One region of the Streptosporangium sp. NPDC006007 genome, then DNA from elsewhere that is predicted to be linked to it. Evidence: riboswitches for the same ligand, from Rfam matches in the RefSeq annotation. Region 1 holds a riboswitch; each other region holds the start of a gene.
The links. A riboswitch is a leader RNA that binds a small molecule or an ion and turns the genes downstream of it on or off. The one in region 1 is predicted to bind cyclic di-AMP.

Region 1 (5,448 bases):
ACCCGGGCCTGTTCCAGGCCGCGGCCTCCTTCTCCGGTGTGCTGCACACCCGTGACGGCTACGACGGCGTCCAGCGGCTGCTCGGCCGCTACGGCGAGGACTCCGCCGATCTCTGGGGCGACCCGCAGGATCCCGAGTGGGCCGCGCACAACCCGGCGGACCTCACCGCGAGGCTGCGCGGCACGCGGCTCTTCGTCTCCTGCGGGGACGGCTCCCCCGGCCCGCTCGACCCCGCGGGAACCGCGGTGGACCGGGGTGAGACGGCCCTGCTCCGGCAGGCGCAGACCTTCGTCGAGCGGGCCAGGGCCGACGGCGACAGCATCACCGTCGACTTCTACGGCCCCGGCACGCACAGCTGGCCGTACTGGCGGCGCGGCCTGGAGCGCGCGCTCCCCATGCTCATGGGGTCCATCGGCGCCGGGGTCTGACGCCGGGTGAGGCCGGACGTCAACGGCCGGGTAAAACGCGGGTCAGCGAAAAGATTTACCTTCGGCGCCCGGGAGGGTGGCGGCGTGACCGTCCCGTGACCGCCCCCTCTCCGGCCTCGCGCACGGGAGCGCCTCTCCCGCAGGGGTTCCCGGGTCGTGGTCGAAGATTGACACGGGCCGGGGAGCCTCGGAGCGTGGCCGGTCCGCCCGCTCGATCCAGGCGTATTCCCAAGCCATAGCAATGTGTCGGACTTGTAATCGTCTGTCCGGTTCGCGTAGCTTCTACGAATTCATGGCGAACGCCTGGACCTGCGAAGGTCCGCGCATTGCCACCACATTGCCCGACCACGCTTCACCAGGCGGATTCCTCCACCAGGGAAGCGTGGCCGCTGAATCCGCGAACCTCGCGGAACCGGGGAACCACGTTTTTTGGGGTGAATCGGCGCGTACATCCGCCGTAGGGCACTTCCCAGCCCGAACCCGTCAGCTAACCCGGTAAGCGGTATGGAAGCGAAGCAAGGAGTCAAACCCCTCATGGCCAAGCATCTCCTCACCCCCGGGAAGCACCACCTGGCCCGCGTCATCCTTGGAACATCCATCGCCCTCACCGGCGGCGTCCTCGCGGGACCCGCCGCCCTGGCGGACACTCCCGGACACACCCCGTTCGGCCCTTCCCACACCGAGACCTCCAGGGCCGCCATGACCCCGCTCCAGCTTGAGGCCGAGCGACTGCCGAAGGTCAGCGCCCAGCAGGTCCTGGACATCGCCGCCCAGCAGATCGGCGTCAGCGAGAACTCCCGGGGCGGCGGGACCAAGTTCCAGTCCTGGTACATGTCGTCGCCCCGCGCCCAGGAGACGGTCGCCCGCGACGGCGGCGCCCTCCAGGCGTACGCCAACGCCCCCTGGTGCGCGATGTTCGTCTCCTGGGTCGGCGAGAAGGCCGGCATCCGGCCCACCATGGGCTGGGACGCCTACACCGTCACCCACGCCAAGTGGTTCAAGACCAACAACCACTGGGGCACCACTCCCAAGCCCGGCGCGGTCGTCTACTTCGACTGGGCCGGCGGCAAGGACATCAGCGGGATCGACCACGTCGGTTTCGTGAAGAAGGACAACGGCAACGGCACGATCACCACGATCGAGGGCAACACCGGCAACGGCCGGGTCGAGGAGCGGATCCGGCCGATCTCCCAGGTCGTCGGCTACGGCTACCCGGTCTACAGCGACTGACCGGCTCGCATCGGAAAGGGGCGCGGCTGCCGGGCCGCGCCCCTTCGGCGTCCATTTGACGAACGGCGGCCGCCGCCCGACCCTTGAGTCGGTCGCGGGCCCGGCCGGCCCCGGCCACCGCGTCCGCCCCACGGCCTCCTCCGGCGAAAGGACCCCCGTGTCCAGGCAGTTCACCCTCCGCGGCGGCGACATGCACGCTGAGATAAGCGAGCGGGCCGCGGCCCTGCGCGTGCTCCGGCACGGCGGGCGCGACCTGGTGACCGGCTGGCCGGCCGGCGGGCCGATCCCGCACTACAGCGGCACGCTGCTCGCCCCCTGGCCCAACCGGGCGGGCGGCGCCCGCTACGCCTTCGGCGGCCGGACGCACCGGCTGCCGGTGAACGAGGAGAGCCTGGGTCACGCCCTGCACGGGCTGGTCGCCGAGGCCGGCTGGCGGGCGGTGGAGTGGCTGTCGGTGGAGGACGAGCACGGTTTCGTACGGCTGGCCCACACGATCACCCCGTCCCCCGGCTATCCGTTCACCATCGCCCTGCGGGTGCTCTACTCGCTGACCTCCGACGGGCTGACCACCACGCTGACCGCGGAGAACGCCGGCGACGAGGCCGCCCCCTACGGTTGCGGGGCGCACCCGTGGCTGCTGGCGGGCGACAGCGTCGAGGAGTACGAGCTGCGGGTGCCCGCGCGACGGGTGCTGCTGACGGACGATCTGCTGCTGCCACGCTCCCTGGAGGACGTCTCCGGCACGCCGTACGACTTCAGGACCCCGCGGGCGGTCGGCGGCACGGCCGTGGACCACGCCTTCACCGGGCTCGTCGCGGACGCCGACGGGCTGGTCAGGGTGCGGGTGAGCGGTCCGGACGGCGGGGTCGAGCTCCGCTGGGACGCCGCCGCGCTGCCCTGGGTGCAGGTGTGCACCGGCACCGGGCTGGGTCACCGGGGGCTGGCCGTCGAGCCGATGACCTGTCCTCCCGACGCCTTCAACTCCGGCACCGGCCTGATCGTGCTCCAGCCGGGCGGCAAGGTGGAGACCTCCTGGACGATCGCCCCCTGCTGAGGGGCGCCCGGCGAAGGCCGACGGCCCGGGCCCGGTGGAGTCCGGGGAGGCGGCCGGTCCGCCTCATCCGCGTACTCGGCACCGGGTAACGAATGGATCGCCGGGAGGACTGTTCTCCCGGCGGGTTTCCTGTGCCAGAATTTCAATGGGTGATGAATTATGACGCGGAACACATGTGTGATCGCCGGGGGCGGCCCGGCGGGGGCCGTGCTCGCGCTACTGCTGGCCAGGTCCGGTGTCGAGGTGACGCTGCTGGAGAAACACGCCGACTTTCTCCGTGACTTCAGAGGCGACACCATCCACCCCTCCACCCTGGAGGTGCTCGACGAGATCGGGCTGGCCGAGGAGTTTCACCGGATCCCGCACCACAAGGCGCACGCCATGGCGATGGAGACCGACGAGGGCTCGATACGGATCGCCGACCTGTCCAACCTCACCGGCAAGTACCGCTACATCGCGTTCGTCCCGCAGTGGGACTTCCTCAACCTGGTGACGACCGCCGCCGCGCGGTACCCCGGCTTCCGCCTCGTCATGAACGCCGAGGTCCACGACGTGATCCGCGAGGGCAACGCGGTGCGCGGGGTCCGTTACCGGGATCCGGACGGTGAACACGAGCTCCGGGCGACGCTCACCGTGGCCGCCGACGGCCGCCACTCCGACGTGCGCGAGGCCGCCGGGCTCGTCCCGGTGGAGCACGGAGCGCCGATGGACGTGGTCTGGTTCCGGCTGCCACGTGAGGCCGCCGACCCCGAGAAGACCTTCCTGAGGCTCTCCGCCGGCCACATGATGGTGGTGATCAACCGGGAGACCTACTGGCAGCTCGCCTACCTGATCCCCAAGGGCGGCTTCGACGCCCTGCGGTCCCGGGGCATCGAGGCCCTCCGCGAGCCGGTGGCCACGCTCCTGCCCTTCCTGGGGGAACGCGCCGGCCTGCTGCCGGACTTCGACCACGTGAGCGTGCTGTCGGTCGCACTCAACCGGCTGCGCCGCTGGCACCGGCCGGGCCTGCTGGTCATCGGTGACGCCGCGCACGCCATGTCACCGGTCTTCGGCGTCGGCATCAACCTGGCCGTGCAGGACGCGGTGGCCGCGGCCAACCTGCTGGCCGGGCCGCTGGCGGACGGAGCCGAGATCCCCGAGTCCCTGCTCGCCGCGGTCCAGCGCCGCCGTACCCCGCCCACCGTGGTGACCCAGTTCGCCCAGCGCGTGGTGCAGACCATGCTGATCCGCCCGGCCCTGGCCGGGGGTGACAGGCCGGTACGGCTGCCGCGCGACCTTTCCCGCCTCCCGGTGATCGGCGCCCTGGCCCGCCGGTTCATCGGTCTCGGCGTCCTGCCCGAGCACGTCAAAACGCCGGTTCGATCTCACCGGGTATAAAGACGTTCTCAATCCGTGGACATTCGGGTTAGATCGCGTACGCGGTTGCAATAGCCTGGTATGTCGTGAGCAACAACCTCGATTCCTGGCGGCGGCTGCCCGCGGCGCAGCAGCCCGAATGGCCCGACCGTGATGAGCTGGACAGGGTGGTCACCGAACTGGCGGGGCTGCCGCCCCTCGTGTTCGCCGGGGAGTGTGACAACCTCAAGGCCGAGCTCGCGGCCGTGACGCGGGGCGAAGCCTTCGTGCTGCAGGGCGGCGACTGCGCCGAGACGTTCTCCGGGGCCACCGCGGACTGCGTGCGCAACAAGCTGAAGACGCTGCTGCAGATGGCGATCGTGCTCACCTACGCGGCGAAGGTGCCGGTCGTGAAGATCGGCCGGATAGCCGGGCAGTTCGCCAAGCCTCGGTCCAAGGGGACCGAGGTCCGCGACGGCGTGGAGCTCCCCGCCTACCGGGGCGACATGGTCAACGGCTTCGACTTCACCCCCTCCTCCCGCAGGCCCGACCCCGGGCGGCTGCTGCGCGCCTACCACTCCTCGGCGGTGACGCTGAACCTGATCCGCGCGTTCACCAAGGGCGGCTACGCCGATCTGCGCCAGGTGCACGCCTGGAACCAGGACTTCGTGAGCGAGTCGCCGGCCGGCAAGCGCTACGAGCGGCTCGCCAGGGAGATCGACCAGGCGCTGGCGTTCATGCGCGCGTGCGGGGCCGAGCCGGAGGAGTTCCACAGCGTGGAGTTCTACTCCTCGCACGAGGCGCTGATCCTCGACTACGACCAGGCGCTCACCCGGATCGACTCCCGGACCGGCCGGCCGTACGACGTGTCGGCGCACATGGTCTGGATCGGCGAGCGCACCCGCCAGCTGGACAGGGCGCACGTGGAGTTCTTCTCCCGCATCAGCAACCCGATCGGGGTGAAGCTCGGCCCCACCACCACGGCCGAGGAGGCCCTCGCCCTGGTCGAGAAGCTGAACCCGGACAACGAGCCCGGCCGCCTGACCTTCATCACCCGGATGGGCGCGTCGAAGATCCGCGAGCACCTGCCCGCGCTGGTGGAGAAGGTCACCGCGGACGGCGCGCAGGTGGCCTGGATCTGCGACCCGATGCACGGCAACACCTTCGAGGCGCCCAGCGGCCACAAGACCCGCCGCCTGGACGACGTGCTGGACGAGGTGGCGGGCTTCTTCGAGGTGCACCGCGCCCTGGGCACCCACCCCGGCGGTGTCCACATCGAGTTCACCGGTGACGACGTCACCGAGTGCGTGGGCGGCGGCACCGAGATCGTCGAGGACGACCTGGCGCTGCGCTACGAGACGGCCTGCGACCCGCGTCTCAACCGGAGCCAGTCGCTAGACA
Region 2 (5,448 bases), on a different contig from region 1:
TGCACGGGATGAGCGCACGCGCCGGGTTCACCACCCCGAACCTGCTTGAGGCGGAGACCAACCGGGAACTGGTCGCCTCCGCACACCGCCTGGTGGTGCCCGCCGATCACACCAAGTGGGACACGGTCGGGATCAGCACGATCGCCGAGCTGGCCCAGGCCCACCTCGTGATCACCGACTCGGGCCTGGCGGACGAGGCCCGTGAGGAGCTCACCGCGCGGGTGGGCGAGCTGGTCATAGCCGAACCCCGACAGGAAAGCGAGGCCCTGAGCCGATGAAGCGCACGATCACCCATCTGGCCGACGGCCGCGAGCTCGTCTACTTCGACCGGCACGACGACGCCGATCGGAGCGCGATCGACCGGCGAGACCTGCCGCCCCGGCCCGCCGCCTCCGAACTGCGCTACGACCCGCTCACCGAGGAGTGGGTGGCGGTGGCCGGGCACCGCCAGGGGCGCACCTTCCTCCCGCCGGCGAGCGAGTGCCCGCTCTGCCCGTCCACCCCCGGTCACCCCACGGAGATCCCCTCGGCCTCCTACGACGTGGTGGTCTTCGAAAACCGCTTCCCATCCTTCTCCGCGCAGCCGGGCCCGCACCGGGACATCGGCGGCATGAGCGAGGCCCGGCCGGGGATCGGCCGGTGCGAGGTGGTCTGCTTCACCTCCGACCACGACTCCTCCTTCTCCCGGCTCTCCCCCGGCCGGATCGACCTGGTGATGGAGGCGTGGATCGACCGCACCGCCGAGCTGTCCGCGATTCCGGGCGTGGAGCAGGTGTTCTGCTTCGAGAACCGGGGGGCCGAGATCGGCATCACCCTGGCCCACCCGCACGGCCAGATCTACGCCTACCCCTATGTGACCCCGCGCACCAGGCTCTCCCTGGGCGCGGCCGAGCGTCACCGGGAGCGGACCGGCGGCAACCTCTTCGCCGACGTGCTGGCCGCCGAGCGGGAGGCCGAGGTCCGGGTGGTCGCCGCGAACGAACACTGGACGGCCTTCGTACCGGCCGCGGCCCGGTGGCCCGTGGAGGTCCACCTCTACCCGCATCGCCGGGTTCCCGACCTGGGCGGGCTCAACGAGGCCGAGCGCTCGGCGTTCGGGCCGCTCTACACAGAGGTGCTGCGCCGGCTGGACGGGCTCTTCGGCATGCCCATGCCGTACGTCGCGGCCTGGCACCAGGCACCGGTGAACGTCGGCCGGGAGCTGTCCTACGCGCACCTGGAGCTGTTCAGCATCCGCCGGGCACCGAACAAGCTGAAGTATCTCGCGGGTTCGGAGTCGGCCATGGGGGCTTTCGTGAACGACGTCCTACCCGAGGAGGCGGCGCTACTCCTCCGATCCACCGTCACGGAATGATCACTGATTGGTCTCGGTTTGGGGTCGCATGACCATCTGTTTACCACTACTATCCTCACACATCGGACATAACATCCGATATGCCTAATCCGGGGCGCCTCGCCCGGGAGCCGGGGACCCACGCGTTTTGGGGTGAACCACTTCGGTGGAAGGGCTTCCTCCAGCCCGAACCCGTCAGCTAACCCGGTAGGCGTGAGGAGAGGAGAACCGTGGCGGCCTCGCCCCCCACGTCCCGTCGTCATGCGGCCCTGACCGCCTCCGTGCTCTCGGCCATCGCGTTCACCCTGGGCAGCGCGTCCGCGGGCAGCGCCGCCCCCAAGCCTGCCGAACCCGAGCTCCGCGCCGAACTCGCCCGGCTGAACAAGAAGGTCGACAAGCTCATCGAGTCCTACGCGGCCAAACGGGAGTCTCTGCGAAAGGCCCGGCTGGCCGAGGAGTCCGCCCAGATCGATCTGCGCAAGGCCGAGGAGACCTACGCCAAGGCGAGCGAACAGGTCGACTCCATCGCCCAGCTCCGCTATCAGAGCAGCGCCGCCGACCTGCCCGCCCTGCTGTTCGCCCCCGACATGGAGGGCGCCGTCGTCATGGAACAGCTCATCGCCCAGCGGAGCGCCTACCTGCGGGACTTCGCCCAGAGCCGGGACCTCAAGAAACAGGCCGCCGAGAAGGCGGCCCGGCTCACCGAGCAGATCGGCGTGGAGGCCAAGGTCGTGGAGACCGAGCGCCAGGGCGCCGAGAGGGTGATCCGTGACATCGAGCGGAAACTCGACCAGCTCGTCCCGATGGGTTCCGGCCGCCGCGCCGACGGCAGCTGGGTCCCCCAGCTCCCCACCGGCGGCGACAACATCACCGACCGCACCCGGATCATGCTCGAAGCCATCAAAGAACGCTTCAAACTCCCCCACGAGGTCGGCTGCTACCGCACCGGCGGCAACGGCGAGCACCCCCTGGGCCGCGCCTGCGACTTCATGATGAGCACCGGCGGCTCGATGCCCTCGGCGGAGAACACCAGGCTCGGCGACGAGATCTCCGCCTGGGCGGTCAAGAACAAGGATCGGCTCGGCGTCAAGTACGTGATCTGGCGCCAGCGCATCAACATGGGCTCCGGCTGGCGCGCCATGTCCAACCGGGGCGGGGTCACCGCCAACCACTACGACCACCCCCACATCTCGATGTACTAGCGCCGTGGAGCCCGGACCGGGAGCGTTTCCGGGGGGTGTGGATCGAGAAAAAGGGTGTGACAGTGGCCGTGCGCGCGGGAAGGATGGGGGATCATGACCGACAATCGCGTTGCTCCTCCCTATGTCGCCGACGAGGTCGGCATGCTGCGCTCCTGGCTGGACTTCCACCGGGAGACCCTGGCCGTCAAGTGCGCCGGGCTGTCGGAGCGGCAGCTCGCCCTCCGCCCCTGCGCGCCGTCCACACTCTCCCTGCTGGGCCTGGTCCGTCACATGACCGAGGTGGAACAGCACTGGTTCCACAACATCCTCGGCGGCGAGGACAGGCCGTCGATCTACTGCACCGAGCAGGATCGCGATGGGGACTTCGACCTGCTGGGCTCCTGCTCCGCCGAGGAGGCCATCGCCCGCTGGCACGCCGAGATCGACGGCGTCCGCGGGCTCTACGCGGAGCTGCCCCTGGAGGCCTTGGGCAGACGGCAACGCAGGGGTGCGGACGTCTCGCTGCGGTGGATCCTGGTCCACATGATCGAGGAGTACGCCCGGCACAACGGCCACGCCGACATCATTCGCGAGCGGATCGACGGGGTCACGGGAGACTAGTGTTCTCCTCGGCGATCGCCTCGGTGATCAGCCGGTCGAGAGCCGCCAGGTCGGGTGGGCGGGCCGCGGCCGCCTCCGCGAAGCGGGTGAGCAGGTCGGCGAAGAGCCCGCGGTCCGCCTCGTCCCAGTCGGCGATCAACTCGTCCAGGTAGGTCCGCCGGGAGCGGACGACCACCTGGAGCACCCGGAGCCCTCTCGGGCTCAGCAGCAGCCTGGCCCTCCGGGCGTCCACCTCGGACTCCTCGCGCTCCACGAACCCCGCGCCGATCGCGTCGTTGACCAGCCTGCTGGCGGTGGAGGGGTCGACGTCCAACTGCTCGGCGACGGCGCCCACGGTCACCTCGGACATCTCCCCGTACAGCCTGTACACGGCGCGCACGACCATCACGTTCGACATGTGCACCGGCCGCTGCGGATCTCCGAGCCTGCGCGTGCGCAAGGGCCGCGCCCAGATCCGGCGCAGCCGGAACAGGGCGACATCGATCATGGCCCCCGGAGTCCCGTCCTTCACGGCGCAACCCTATCGGCGTACCGGTACGCGCCGGCTACGCGCCGTACCCACGAGGCCTCAGCCGGACAGACGGACCGGGTTGACGAGGTCGGCGTACATCAGCAGGCCGGCCATGATGACCATTACGAAGGCGATCGCGTAGGTCAGCGGAAGCGCCTTGGCGATGTCGACGTGCCCGGGGGTGGGGCGGCGGGTCACCCGGGCGAAGGCCCGCTTGAGACCCTCCCAGAGGCCACCCGCGATATGGCCGCCGTCCAGCGGGAGCAGCGGAATCAGGTTGAACAGGCCGATCGCCAGGTTGAACCCCGCCAGCAGGTTGATGAAGATGACGATCTTGTTCTCCAGCGGGACCGCGGAAGCCGCGATCTCCCCGCCGATGCGGCCCGCGCCGATGACACCGATCGGGCCGTTCTTGTCGCGCTCCTCGCCGGAGAAGGCGGCGTTCCAGACGCCGACCATCTTCTCGGGGAAGCGCAGCAGCGCGCCGGCGGTCGCCGAGGTGAGATCCCACATGTGGGTGGTCACGGCGCCGAAGCCCTGCTGCTCGATGACCGTGGTGGGACTGACGCCCAGGTAGCCGACCCCCTTGTCGATCTTGCCGGGCTGGTCCAGCGACTCCCGGTCCTGGGCGATGAGGGTGGCGGTGAGGGTCATCTGCCGACCGGCCCGCTGGATCCCGACCTCGACCGGGCCCGCGCCGTGGCCACGGATGGCCCGCGTCGCGGCGTCCCAGCTCGCGGTGGGCCTGCCGCCCACCGACAGGATGACGTCACCCGGCTTCAATCCGGCCGCGGCGGCGGGGCTGGGCCTGTCAGCCGCGGTGCAGTCGGGGTTCTCGGCGTATTCGGCCGCGGTCTTCACACAGGCGGGCACCGAGGCGACCTGCGTCTTCTGCACCGCGACGCCGAAGCCCATGAGCACGACGGCGAACAGGACGAAGGCCAGCACGAAGTTCATCGCCGGACCGCCGGCCATGACGATGACCTTCTGCCACCACGGCTTGCGGTAGAAGACGCGGTTCTCGTCGCCCGGCTGGACCTCCTCAAGGGCCACGTCGCGGGCGTTCTCGATCAGGGCCTGCCACGGCCCGGTGGAGACCGAGCGCACCTTGCCGGGGTCGTCGGTGGCCCTGGGAGGCAGCATGCCGATCATCCGGATGTAACCGCCGAGCGGGATCCACTTCACGCCGTACTCGGTCTCGCCCCTGCGCCGGGACCACATCGTCGGGCCGAATCCGACCATGTACTGGGTGACCTTGACGCCGAAAAACTTCGCCGGCAGCAGGTGACCTATCTCGTGCAGCGCGATCGACGCCATCAGCCCGAAGAGGAAGACGACGATCCCGATCACGAAGAGCAAGCTCACAGGTCCATACCCCCGGTCACGGAACTATCGACAACGCCCATAAGAGATTAGCCGAATAATCCCGGGCCCAGGCTCCGGGGCGGCGAGCGGTCCGGATCCGATCACTTGCGAAGTCTTTACCAAATAGAGAGACTTCTTTTACAGTAAGCGACTGTTCGATCACCCTGCGAGAAAAGGGGCGAGGGGAAAAACTTGATCGGGATCCTGGTTGCCGAGCGCCAGCCCATGGTCCGGCGAGGCCTGGTGGCCTCGCTGGAGTGCGAGACCGACCTGAAGGTCGTCGCCGACGTGGACAACGGCGAGGACGTCGTCCCCGCCGTTCTGGAACACCATCCCGATGCGGCGGTCGTCGACCTGGACCTGCCGGGCCTGGATGGGTTCACCGTGGCCCTGCGCCTGCACGAGAACGCCCCCGGCTGCCGGGTGCTCCTGCTGGC
Region 3 (5,448 bases), on a different contig from region 1:
CTGTCCGGCGGGCGCGGGGCTGCGGGGGACCGTCATCTAACCGCCGACCTCCCTTGCGTACGGCGAGGCGACGTGGACGCCCCGTGTCTCGTGTGATCCCGTGTCTCCCGTGTTTCGCCATGGGCATCCGCGGGCATCCGCAGACATTCTCCGGTATCTGCCAGCATTCGCAAGCGTTCACGGAGGTTTGTCACCATCTGTGGATCACTGTCGGTGGATCACGGTCCGCGGACGGCCGACACCGCCCGCGGCGCTCCGCGGTCGCCCCGGAGTCCTGTTTTCGAGTAGGGCTCATGTTAGGTCTTGACTGGAGACCTGACAACGGCGGATGCTGTCGGCATCCCGCCCCCCCCGCCGGTTGTGTGAGGTGCCCATGGCCAGTTCCCGTTCCGTCATCCGGGTGATCGTCATCGCGTTGTCAATGATCGGCGCGGTGCTCCTGGCGGGCAGTACGGCCGGGGCCTCGCCGCCCCGCCCGGGGGCCGGGGTCAACGCCCTGGGCGAACCGTTCAGGGGCACGGCGCCCGACGGCACGGTCCGGGGCTTCGTCGACGCCCACAGCCACCTCATGTCCTACGAGGGGTTCGGTGGCAAGCTGCTGTGCGGCAAGCCGTTCGATCCCGGCGGCATCGCCAGGGCGCTGGTCGACTGCCTGGACCACCACCCGCACGGTGAGGCCGCCTGGTTCGAGAACTTCACCAGGACCGGCTCCCCGACCGGCACCCACGACCCGGTCGGCTGGCCCACCTTCAAGGACTGGCCCGCCTACAACTCGCTGACCCACCAGCAGGCCTACTACACCTGGATCGAGCGGGCCTGGCGGGGTGGCCTGCGCGTCATGGTCAACGACCTGGTGGCCAACCGGCAGCTGTGCGAGATCTATCCGCTCAAGCGGAACTCCTGCGACGAGATGGCCACGATCAGGCTGGAGGCCCGGCGGACCACCGAACTACAGGATCACATCGACGCCGAGTACGGCGGTCCCGGCCGGGGCTGGTTCAGGATCGTGCGCGACCCCGCGGAGGCCAGGAAGGTCATCGCGGACGGCAAGCTCGCCGTGGTCCTCGGGGTCGAGACCTCCGAGCCGTTCGGCTGCCGCCAGAGTCTCGGCATCCCGCACTGCACCAGGGCGCAGATCGACCGGGGCCTGGACGAGCTGCACGGTCTCGGCGTGCGCAGCATGTTCCTCTGCCACAAGTACGACAACGCCCTGTGCGGGGTCCGCTTCGACTCCGGCACGCAGGGGGCGATCGTCAACCTGGGCAACCTGCTGAGCACCGGTACCTTCTGGAAGGCGGGGACCTGCACGGGACCGGAGCACGACAACACGATCGAACCCGGCGGGATCATCCCCGCCCCCCTGGCGAAGTGGCTGCCCCCCGGTGTCTCGTCGCCGGTCTACCCGCCGGCTCCGCACTGCAACGTCAAGGGCCTGACCGGCCTCGGTGAGTACACGCTCAGCGCGATGATGAGACGCGGGATGCTCGTCGAGATCGACCACATGAGTGTGAAGGCCGCCGACCGGACGCTGGACATCCTTGAGGCCGCCCGCTATCCGGGCGTGATCTCCTCCCACAGCTGGATGGACCCGGGCTACTACCGCCGGATCTACGGGCTGGGCGGCATGATCACGACCTACGGGTTCCCGGCCGAGCGCTTCGCCGAGGAGTGGCGCAAGACCAGGGGGCTCAGGAGCGGCGAGCACCGCGCCGGGTTCGGCTACGGCCTCGACGCCAACGGCATGGGCCCGCTGCCCGCCCCGCGCCCGAACAACTCGGCCAACCCGGTGACCTACCCGTTCAGGTCCTTCGACGGCGGGGTGACCCTGGACCGCCAGCGCACCGGTGAGCGGGTCTGGGACGTCAACGTCGACGGCGTCGCCCACTACGGCCTGGTCCCCGACTGGATCGAGGACATGCGGATCGTCGCCGGAGACGAGATCGTCCAGGACCTGGCCGCCGGGGCCGAGTCCTACCTGCGGATGTGGGAGGCGGCCGGCCCCCGCTGAGCCGACGCCCCTCGGAGTCCCCGGAGCCCCCGGAGGCCCCCGGCTCTCCGGGGGTCTCCGGCGTAAACGACCGAGGCGCGAAAGGCCGCCGTTCCGCCCGTCGGGGCCGCGCCTGCCTGGAGGGGGCCGTACGGCGGGGTGGTGTCTCCTCGCCTCGCCGCCGCAGGTGTCCGGCCTGTGACACCGGCATGCCGTTCGTTTTTACCCACTGTGGGGGAGAACTGTCGCTCGGGACGCTTGACACGTCAAAATTGATCCGTGGTCAGGATCGGATCGGCAGGGATGAGCGATTGTGAGCGTGGGCAACTTCCCCCAGTGCTGGGCCAGCTGTTCACCGGCGGCGGTGACGGGCGGGTGCTCTCGATCGAGTTGCCGCCGGGTGACGTGGTCTGGCCCGATCCCGGCTACTCACAGTTCTCGCTCGACCACCGTCCGGCGTTCTGGCTGAGTGACACGGTGGTCTCCGGTGACCTCTGGGCCGGGCTGCGGGCCGAGCACGGGCGTTCGGGCCTCTGGCCGGTGCTGCTGGAGGACTCCGTTCAGCCGTGGTCGGCGGGACAGATCGCCCCGGACGCGGTGGCCGAGATCGACAACTACCATGCCGCCGCGTTCATGGCCGAGGTCTGGGCGGACTGGGTCCAGAAGGCCGATGCCGGGCAACTGGAGCTGCTCGACCCGTTCGGTCCCGGGTGTCCGGGGCCGGCTCCGTCGGGTGAGCTCGCCGCCGACCCCGGCGCGGTCGCCGACTGGTACGCCGGGGTGATCGCCGAGCGCCGGACCCCGCTCGGGCTGGTCGCGGCCGACCGGGGTGCCGACGCGCTGGCCGTCATGGGGTGGCAGGGGGCGCTGAACCACAACGAGTGGATGGTCCCGCTGGCGGCCGTGGTGCGCAGCTGGGAGGATCGGTTCGGGGCGCGGCTGGTCGGCATGGGGTTCAACACCCTGGACCTGAGCGTCGCCGCGCCTCCGGTCACCCCGGAGCACGCCCTGCACGTCGCCGCCGAGCACTGGACGTTCTGTCCCGACAGCGTCATCTACAGCGCCGGGACGCTGATCGACTACGCCGAGCAGATCAGGGGGAGGAACGCCTGGTCCTTCTGGTGGGACTGACCGTCCAGGTCGCGGAGGCGGGACGGGCCGCACGGGTGAGGGGCGGGTCGCACGGGTGAGGGCGCGGACCCGGCCGATTGGGCTCTCCGTGGATCCGCGGGCATATGCCGGGGCAGACGGCGTCGTTGTGAGAAGGATCGGCGCACCGGCTGGGGGCAGGGGCCGCGACAATCGAGCGACTTGTTCGTCAAGTCTGTCCTCTTCGGGGATTAAGGGGAAGAAGTCGCAGGTCAGGCGGGCGATGACGATAAGATCATTAGGTAGGTCCCCTAACGGTTCCGCCGGGCCTGACAGCGTGGAGTGAGGATGGTCAAGGCCTGGCCAATGGCTCTTTCTTGGCCGTTGAAGGTAGATCTTCTGGGGTTTTCATGGCTTTTGTTTTGCTTTGTCCCCATCTGGTAGGTAGTGTCCTAGTCGTTATCGGTCGGCGACTTGCCCTTCAGGAGAAGGAGCGGCCAACCGACGTCGAATCCCGAAGGCCCCCAGGGGGCCGCGGGAACCGGGGACCCACTTCGTGGGGTGAATCCGCCGCAGGTCTGCGGCGGTAGGGCAACTCCAGCGCCCGAACCCGTCAGCTAACCCGGTAGACGAGATGGAGAGGAGATCCCCTTCATGGATCGCTGTATCGCCTTCGTCCCGGTGCCGCCTACCGTGTTCGTGCCGATCATCTAAGACTTCCTCGCCGCGTCCGATCGCGGCACCACCTCGCATCGCGCCTCGCGTAGCGTCCGGCCCCTCCGGCTACGCCTTCTCTTCTCCGTGAGCGCGTACGCGTATACGCCCGTGCCTTCCTTGACCTCTTGCGCGGGCTGCCCTGTTCCCTCGCGAAAGAGTCTGCCTCCTATGCGTTTTTCCCCTCGTCTGCGCCATCACGTGTTCGCCGCCACCGTCCTGGGTGCGAGCATCCTCACCTCCGCCGGCGTCGTCTCGGCGCTCCCTGCCTCGGCCGACACCGGCTCCTCCGCCTCCGCCGACTCCGAGACCATCCTGCTCAAGGGCTCGACCAAGGCCTCCTACTTCTGGGACGACTCCTCAGGCCGCGCCGGGGACACCGGCCTGCCCGCGAGCGGCAAGCCCATGCAGAAGGGCATGATCGCGAGCCCGAGCTGGCCGCTGTTCACCGAGGGCTATGTCGTCTACAAGGGCAAGAAGGCCAAGTTCTTCGTCGGCGACCGAGGCCCCGGTATTCCCTCCAACAACGGTGTCATGATCGACCTTGACGCCAAGAGCTTCGCCGACCTGACCGGCGGCACGTTCAACTCCAGCACGCTGGGTGTGGACGGCGTCGGCGGCATGGGCCACATCAAGGTCGACTACGTCGTCACCAAGTGGGGCAACGGCGTGGGCAAGAAGAACCACCCTGTGGCGTTCGCCAGCGGCGCCTGGAAGGTCATGGACTCCAACCCGGCCGAGCCGCCGAAGGTCGTCCTCGCCGACCCGGCGCAGCCGGGGAGGGACCGGGAGGCAGGGAAGGCCGACGTCGCCGGCGCACCCGGGATCCTCATGCCCAACGGCGGCGCCGCCCCCGCGGCTCTCGCGCCGAAGGGCTTCCGGGACCTGAGCGGGTCACAGACCGCCCCCATCACCTCCGGTTCCGCCAACGCGCTGGCCGGTGCGGCGGGACTGGCCGCCGTGGGCGGCGCAACCTTCCTGATCGCCGGTCGTCTCAGCCGGTAGATCACGGAGCACCGCGCGCCCCGGTGGATCACGGACCGTCGCGCCCCGGTGGACCATGGGGCGCCGCAGCCGGTGGATCGTGAGGCGCCTCACTCCGGTGGATCACCGGTCGTCCCGCCCCGGTGGGCCGCCGGCGAACGGAGTCGAGATCGCCGGGGCCCGCCGTACCGGAGGGTCAGATCTCCAGCTTCTCCTCGATGGCGCGCAGGCTGTGCCGTGCGAGCGCGAGGTTGGCCCTGACCCGGTCGAGGGCCATGTAGAGGAAGAGCCCCTTGCCGCCGCGGCCGGTGACCGGGCGGATCACGTGATACTGGTTGGTGAGCGTGATGAGGATGTCCTCGATGCCGTCCTTGATGCCCAGCGACTCCATGGTGCGCATCTTCGCCCTGACGACCTCGGTGTTACCCGCCGCCGCCACCTGGAGGTCGAGCTCCTTGGAGCCGCCGAGCGCCCCCAGGGCCATGCCGCTGTTGTAGTCCACGACCACCGCGCCGACGGCGCCGTCGATCGCCATCATCTCCTTGAGAGAGATGTCCATATTGCCCATTTCTGCCTCCGGTTATTGAGTGGTCCATGTGCGGGAAGTGATGGCGGCCAGGTTCGCCGCCGTCTTGCGGCCTTCCAGTCGCAGCAGCCCGAGGTTGGCTCCCGGG

Region 2: linked by a shared signal. The riboswitch ahead of ABZ194_RS22180 (hypothetical protein) and the one ahead of ABZ194_RS21045 (CHAP domain-containing protein) in region 1 are both predicted to bind cyclic di-AMP.
Region 3: linked by a shared signal. The riboswitch ahead of ABZ194_RS05215 (hypothetical protein) and the one ahead of ABZ194_RS21045 (CHAP domain-containing protein) in region 1 are both predicted to bind cyclic di-AMP.

Annotation. Positions count from the first base shown of each region.
Region 1 is NZ_JBEXUG010000028.1:16,121-21,568, reverse strand. It holds gene ABZ194_RS21050 (alpha/beta hydrolase family protein) at 1-428, shown strand, start outside; cyclic di-AMP (ydaO/yuaA leader) riboswitch at 806-945, shown strand; gene ABZ194_RS21045 (CHAP domain-containing protein) at 963-1,658, shown strand; gene ABZ194_RS21040 (aldose 1-epimerase family protein) at 1,816-2,712, shown strand; gene ABZ194_RS21035 (FAD-dependent oxidoreductase) at 2,872-4,089, shown strand; gene ABZ194_RS21030 (class II 3-deoxy-7-phosphoheptulonate synthase) at 4,155-5,448, shown strand, end outside.
Region 2 is NZ_JBEXUG010000031.1:19,732-25,179, forward strand. It holds gene ABZ194_RS22170 (DeoR/GlpR family DNA-binding transcription regulator) at 1-278, shown strand, start outside; gene galT (galactose-1-phosphate uridylyltransferase) at 275-1,354, shown strand; cyclic di-AMP (ydaO/yuaA leader) riboswitch at 1,426-1,561, shown strand; gene ABZ194_RS22180 (hypothetical protein) at 1,564-2,535, shown strand; gene ABZ194_RS22185 (DinB family protein) at 2,629-3,135, shown strand; gene ABZ194_RS22190 (MarR family winged helix-turn-helix transcriptional regulator) at 3,122-3,646, opposite strand; gene ABZ194_RS22195 (site-2 protease family protein) at 3,704-5,011, opposite strand; gene ABZ194_RS22200 (response regulator transcription factor) at 5,204-5,448, shown strand, end outside.
Region 3 is NZ_JBEXUG010000004.1:179,976-185,423, forward strand. It holds gene ABZ194_RS05200 (aminotransferase class IV) at 1-36, opposite strand, end outside; gene ABZ194_RS05205 (Coagulation factor 5/8 type domain-containing protein) at 374-2,008, shown strand; gene ABZ194_RS05210 (DUF4253 domain-containing protein) at 2,324-3,118, shown strand; cyclic di-AMP (ydaO/yuaA leader) riboswitch at 3,572-3,723, shown strand; gene ABZ194_RS05215 (hypothetical protein) at 3,962-4,795, shown strand; gene ABZ194_RS05220 (hypothetical protein) at 4,971-5,342, opposite strand; gene ABZ194_RS05225 (roadblock/LC7 domain-containing protein) at 5,355-5,448, opposite strand, start outside.